One region of the Abyssisolibacter fermentans genome, then DNA from elsewhere that is predicted to be linked to it. Evidence: a T-box and tRNA genes for the amino acid it is inferred to sense, from the RefSeq annotation. Region 1 holds a T-box; the other holds one or more tRNA genes.

Evidence for each region. A T-box is a leader RNA that pairs with one kind of tRNA and senses whether it is charged. The one in region 1 lies ahead of asnS (asparagine--tRNA ligase), so its partner is inferred to be a tRNA-Asn.
Region 2: it has a tRNA-Asn gene. The T-box ahead of asnS (asparagine--tRNA ligase) is inferred to sense a tRNA for this amino acid. The anticodon was not compared.

What each region holds. Positions count from the first base shown of each region.
Region 1 is NZ_LOHE01000032.1:13,752-17,126, forward strand. Features, by position in the region: tRNA gene AYC61_RS02340 (tRNA-Arg) at 1-29, opposite strand, end outside; gene asnS (asparagine--tRNA ligase) at 366-1,757, opposite strand; T-box leader at 1,817-2,059, opposite strand; gene AYC61_RS02350 (D-alanyl-D-alanine carboxypeptidase family protein) at 2,141-3,295, opposite strand.
Region 2 is NZ_LOHE01000042.1:3,849-7,223, reverse strand. Features, by position in the region: tRNA gene AYC61_RS06560 (tRNA-Ile) at 1-37, opposite strand, end outside; tRNA gene AYC61_RS06555 (tRNA-Ile) at 45-121, opposite strand; tRNA gene AYC61_RS06550 (tRNA-Pro) at 139-215, opposite strand; tRNA gene AYC61_RS06545 (tRNA-Trp) at 279-354, opposite strand; tRNA gene AYC61_RS06540 (tRNA-Ile) at 360-436, opposite strand; tRNA gene AYC61_RS06535 (tRNA-Ser) at 456-546, opposite strand; tRNA gene AYC61_RS06530 (tRNA-Ser) at 553-641, opposite strand; tRNA gene AYC61_RS06525 (tRNA-Lys) at 658-733, opposite strand; tRNA gene AYC61_RS06520 (tRNA-Lys) at 809-884, opposite strand; tRNA gene AYC61_RS06515 (tRNA-Gln) at 889-964, opposite strand; tRNA gene AYC61_RS06510 (tRNA-Arg) at 970-1,046, opposite strand; tRNA gene AYC61_RS06505 (tRNA-Gly) at 1,058-1,131, opposite strand; tRNA gene AYC61_RS06500 (tRNA-Tyr) at 1,143-1,228, opposite strand; tRNA gene AYC61_RS06495 (tRNA-Thr) at 1,237-1,312, opposite strand; tRNA gene AYC61_RS06490 (tRNA-Asp) at 1,321-1,397, opposite strand; tRNA gene AYC61_RS06485 (tRNA-Val) at 1,489-1,564, opposite strand; tRNA gene AYC61_RS06480 (tRNA-Met) at 1,570-1,646, opposite strand; tRNA gene AYC61_RS06475 (tRNA-Leu) at 1,736-1,825, opposite strand; tRNA gene AYC61_RS06470 (tRNA-Asn) at 1,834-1,908, opposite strand.

The DNA.
Region 1 (3,375 bases):
ACTGCTCTATCCTACTGAGCTACAGATGCACATATATCGATACTTATATATGATATAATATTTTTTTATATTTGTCAAATTATCTAATTTTAAGGCTTTCCTCTATGTATTCTAAATATATATTAGTTTGTAAAGCATATTACAGTCATATAAAAGTAATCCTAGAAAAAGTACATTAAACAATACTTTTATACAAAACCATACAATAATCGTTTGCAATTATTTAGTACAATTAGTGAAACTACACTCATTATATTCCTAGAAGTAAGCAGACTAGCTTTTAAATAAATATATATTACTCTGCTTAAAATAAAAGGTATCTTCTCTCATGTTTTAATGAAAAAAGATACCTTCTTATTTTACCTTTAGAATAACGCTGATTTTACTGTTCTTGGGAATGGTATTACATCTCTTATGTTACCCATTCCTGTTAGATACATTATAGCTCTCTCAAAGCCTAAGCCATATCCTGCATGTTTAGTTGTACCAAATTTCCTAAGCTCTAAATACCACCAATAATCTTCTCTATTTAAGCCTAGTTCATCTATTCTTTGCTGTAATACGTCTAATCTTTCTTCTCTTTGGCTTCCACCTATTATTTCACCTATTCCCGGTACTAGTAAATCCATAGCTGCAACTGTTTTACCATCATCATTTAATCTCATATAGAAAGCCTTAATTTCTTTTGGATAATCTGTTACAAATACTGGTTTTTTATACACTTGTTCTGTAATATATCTCTCATGTTCAGTTTGTAAATCTGTTCCCCACTCTACTGGATATTGGAACTTGACATCTGCTTTTTTTAGAATTTCTACAGCTTCTGTGTATGTTATTCTAGCAAAATCAGAATTTGCTACATTGTTTAATCTTTCTATTAATCCTTTATCAATAAACTTGTTAAAAAACTCTATTTCTTCCTTTGCATTTTCCATAACATATTTTATTATGAATTTAAGCATATCTTCTGCTAGCTTCATATCATCCGCTAAATCAGCAAATGCTATCTCTGGTTCTACCATCCAAAATTCTGCCGCATGTCTAGCTGTATTTGAGTTTTCAGCTCTAAAAGTTGGTCCGAATGTATAAACTCTTCTGAATGCTTGCGCATAACTTTCAGCGTTTAACTGTCCACTAACTGTAAGGTTTGTTTCTTTTCCAAAGAAATCTAATGTGTTGTCTATTTTACCTTCTTCATCTCTAGGAATATCGTTTAGATCATGTGTTGTTATTCTAAACATTTCTCCTGCACCTTCACAGTCACTACCTGTTATAATTGGTGTATGTGTATATACAAACCCTCTTTCATTAAAGAACTTGTGAATTGCATAAGCAGCTAATGAACGTACTCTAAATACTGCTGAAAATGTGTTACTTCTTGGTCTTAAATGTGCTATTGTTCTAAGATATTCAAATGTATGTCTTTTCTTTTGTAGCGGATAATCTGCTGAAGAAGTTCCTTCTACTACTATTTTTTGAGCTTTTATTTCAAATGGTTGTTTTGCTCCTGGTGTAAGTTCAAATTTACCTTCAACTATGATTGATGAACTAATTGAAAGTTTTTTGATTACATCAAAATTTTCTAAGTCTTCCTCAAATACTACTTGAATATTTTTAAAGAACGTCCCGTCATTTAATTCTATGAACCCAAATTTCTTTGATGCTCTTATTGTCCTTATCCATCCAGCTATTTTGATAGTTTGATCTTTGTAATCTTGCTGTTTCCCATAGATGTCTTTTATTAATGTGTAACTCATTGTTTTTACCTCCTTATATTATTTATTGTTCAAAAAATATAAAAAACCTTTCATCCCTATATAGGGACGAAAGGTATATCTTCCGCGGTACCACCCTGTTTATTACTAAACATAATCACTTTATCAGTACTTACATACTGTCCAATCTATAACGGTTTGGTTCCGGCTAAGTCTACTCTCTGTTAGGATTTCGGTTAGCAACTCAGAGATGTTCTTCGTAAATGGCTCTCGTATCGGTCTCTCACCTTTACCGACTCGCTTTAACTACCTTCCATTACTACTCTTCTCTTCATAGTCTTTTAATATTATACTCATTATAATACATATATATTATTATGTCAAAAATTTATTTTGAAAATTTGTAGTTTTTTTGTTATTGATAACTAAGATATACATACATTACAGAAAATACCCTTTATATAGTTAAGTATATCAGTAATATATGATTTTTTTTCTACATCACTCTTAGCTATTAAATCTCCCTCAGCAATTTTTTCTTCTCCTAAATAGTACAAAACTTTTCCTAAATATTGACCTTTGTCAATGGGTGCTTTGCATTCTTCTATGATTTCAACTTTTTGAGTAATAATAGAATCTTTTTTTACTAAAGCGTATATATCTTCTTTTGCTATAGCTTCTATTGTCTTATTTTTACCATTAACAACTACTGATTCTTGTACATTTTGTCCTTGTTCTACCAGCTTTTTATAACTATAATTTTTTAAACCGTAGTCTAATAAATTATAACTTCTTTTGGTTCTTTCTGGTTTACTTTTCGCTCCCATTGTAATACCAATAAATCTAAATTCTTTATCATTATTTTGAGATTTAGGTACATTCATTGTAGATACTAAGCAATAGCCAGCCATTTCTGTATATCCTGTTTTTAATCCATCTACATCTTCAATTCTAGTTAACAATGGATTAGTATTTTTAAAAACTATTTTCCCTTTTTTCAATACTTCTTTGTTGGTGATATCTAATATCTCTGGATAGGTTTTTAAAACATATCTTGTAAGTGTCAATATATCTTTCATACTCATAAGATTTTGTTTTTCATTTTCTGGTAAGCCGTTTGAGTTTATATACTTAGTGTTTTTTAGCCCTATCTCTTTTGCTTTTTTATTCATTAAATTTACAAACTCTTCTTCACTTCCAACTATATGCTCTGATAATGCTACACATGAATCATTTGCAGAAGCTATTAACATTGATTCTATAAGTTTTTGTAGCTTTATTCTTTCACCTATTTTTAGTCTATATGTTGAACCATATTCTTTTGGAGGATTTTCACCTATATCAACATATTCGTCTAAATTTAATTTCTTTTTTTTTATTTCGTCCATTGCTACAGTATAAGTCATTAATTTTGTTATACTGGCAATTTCTATAGGTTCATCTATATTGTAACTGTATATTATTTTTCCACTTTCAAAATCAGCTAATAATGCTCCTTTTAACCCTGTATTTAAATCATCACTATATACTATACTACTAATAAATATTAATAAAACCAACGCTATACTAATTTTCTTCAAAATATCACCTACATAATTATTGTATAATTCTTGATTATTATTTAATATTTCTTCATACTCTTGTTATAATATGCTATAAA
Region 2 (3,375 bases), on a different contig from region 1:
ATGAGCCGGGCGCTCTAACCAACTGAGCTAAAGGCCCCCATTAATGGTAGGACTAAGTGGACTCGAACCACCGACCTCACGCTTATCAGGCGTGCGCTCTAACCTGCTGAGCTATAGTCCTATGTATCAAAAAATTTATGGTCGGGGTGGCAGGATTTGAACCCGCGGCCCTCTGGTCCCAAACCAGATGCGCTACCAAACTGCGCTACACCCCGAAATTAATTTTCCTTATATTATACTCATTCACAGTCTTCATTGTTTTCTACATTTTATTAAATTGGCAGGGGTAGCAGGACTCGAACCCACGGCGCTTGGTTTTGGAGACCAACGCTCTACCAACTGAGCTATACCCCTACAAATGGTGGGCCTTCAGGGACTCGAACCCCAGACCTACCGGTTATGAGCCGGGCGCTCTAACCAACTGAGCTAAAGGCCCAAAATAAATTTTGGGTGAATGGCGGAGAAGGAGGGATTTGAACCCTCGCGCCCCGTAAAGGACCTACTCCCTTAGCAGGGGAGCCTCTTCAGCCACTTGAGTACTTCTCCATTTACTGGCGGAGAGGGTGGGATTCGAACCCACGTGGGCGTAAACCCTAACGGTTTTCAAGACCGCCCCGTTATGACCACTTCGGTACCTCTCCATTATTAATCTGTTATTGGTGACCCATCGGCGACTCGAACGCCGGACACCCTGATTAAAAGTCAGGTGCTCTGCCAACTGAGCTAATGGGTCATATTAAATTTATAATATATCAATTTTTATAATCCTTTGTAACGACCTCTTTGATGTCTCCACCATTTATAAAAATGGTGACCCATCGGAGGCTCGAACTCCGGACACCCTGATTAAGAGTCAGGTGCTCTACCAACTGAGCTAATGAGTCAAATTGGCTGGGGTAGCAGGACTCGAACCTACGCATACTAGAGTCAAAGTCTAGTGCCTTACCGACTTGGCGATACCCCATCATGTGGTGCACCTGGGAGGATTCGAACCCCCGGCACACGGATTAGAAGTCCGTTGCTCTATCCTACTGAGCTACAGGTGCATGTTGAAAAATGGAGCGGGTGAAGAGAATCGAACTCTCGCGACTGGCTTGGAAGGCCAGGGCTCTACCACTGAGCTACACCCGCATAATTAAATTTGGTGGAGGGGATTGGATTCGAACCAATGAAAGCACAGCTAACGGATTTACAGTCCGTCCCCTTTGGCCAACTCGGGAACCCCTCCTCAATTTATGGAGCTGGTGAAAGGACTTGAACCCTCAACCTACTGATTACAAGTCAGTTGCTCTACCAATTGAGCTACACCAGCAATTTTTATGGCGACCTGGAAGAGACTCGAACTCTCGACCTCCAGCGTGACAGGCTGGCATTCTAACCAACTGAACTACCAGGCCATTTTTTCGGCTCAGTTATAAATTATAAGCCATCTTTTTTGTTTTGTCAACACTTTTTTAAATAATTTCTAAGCATTAATCTACTAAACAATGGTGGGCACAATAGGGCTCGAACCTATGACCCCCTGCTTGTAAGGCAGGTGCTCTCCCAACTGAGCTATGCGCCCTTAAATGGTTGCGGGGATCGGATTTGAACCAATGACCTCCGGGTTATGAGCCCGACGAGCTACCAGACTGCTCTACCCCGCGACAAAACAATATTAAATATGACTCTCTACTCACTCTGTTACAGAATAAGTGATTCACACCAAATCATAAATCTTGATTCTCTACTTAAATGGTGCCGGAGATCGGAATCGAACCGATACGATCGTATAAGGATCGCAGGATTTTAAGTCCTGTGCGTCTGCCAGTTCCGCCACTCCGGCAATTACTCTGGCTCTCAGGGTGGGACTCGAACCCACAGCCTACCGGTTAACAGCCGGTTGCTCCACCATTGAGCTACCTAAGAATACTTAATATTATTACTGTTGTCCTCAAGTAACTATTTGCTTGTTTTTCAAGGACAAGATATATCTTACCATACTAACAACCCACTGTCAAGGTTTTTAAAAAATTATTTGTTCATAAATTGTAATACTAAATGTCGAACCAGTTATGTTAAGTTGTTCCAGTTATAACTATGTATCATCTGTTGATATTCTATCATACTTTTGTACTATACACACCTATAAAAATAAAAAAATATAAATTTATTAATCTTAAACTAGAATCTATCATAGTTTAGCTAAATCTTTCATAGCTTAAAATAAGAAATTTTTTTTAGGAGGATAAAATATGATAGATTTTATAAAGTATTTATTATTTCTTATAATATATTATTTACTTATTATTAAACTCGATAAACGTTTTTGCTTTAAGCATTATATATTCAATAAGATTGGTACTCGCAAAAAATATAATATTTTAATCATTGCATTATTTTCTACATTATTGATATTATTAAGCTTTTTTGATACTTCACTAATTTACCCAAATATATTAGGTGGTATACTGATTGGATCTATGCTTTCTTTTTTATGTTATTAATTTTTATTATTGAAGTAACAAAAACTCCTTTACTACCATATATTATAGTACATAGATAATCAAATGTAATATATTTATATTCGAATATCAAATCTAATTACAGGAGGTATTCTTATGGCTGATGCTCAATGTGGATGCGGATGTAGTGATAGTTTATTATTCTTTTTCTTGCTATTAGTAATATTGTTCTGTTACTGCTTTTAATTAAAATTAGTATTAGGAGCTAGTAATGCTCCTAATAACTACATAGATTTATCTTTTTTACTAACTACATAAGCTATTATTAATAAACTATACAATATTTGTAACAAGTCGCATCTGATTTCCATAATATATAATAGCTATTGACTAATTCACTAAACAAAGGAGGTTGCGTTATGGCTAACGGTCTTTTTGGAAGTTTATTCAACTGTGAAAACGGTAGCAGTTTATTGTTTTTCTTCTTACTATTAGTTATAATTTTCTGTAACTGCTATTCAGGCGGCTGCTAGTTGTAAGACTCTAGACATCTGAGTTTACAAACAATAAAAAGCTAATATTATCCTTATGATAAATAAATAGCTAATTATGCATTTAATAATAATTTGATTTAGTTGCATAAACTTAGGTAGGAGTCTTTCAAGACTCCTTAACCTTTATAACAACACAATCAATTACGTAGTAATTGCAATACACCGTTTCAACGAGGCGCAAGATTTCACACCGTCTGTTAATCTAATCGGCACCCACCACCTAAAGAGATGGAGGACATCTTGCTCCTTGTTATAACCCCAGATTATTCATAGAAAATTATGAGCAGTGACCTAAAATCTGATTTTATTTGAATCGCTTACTCCTATAAAAAAGCGAAATAGGAGATTCATTAATAAGTATTCCTTTGATTATAAGA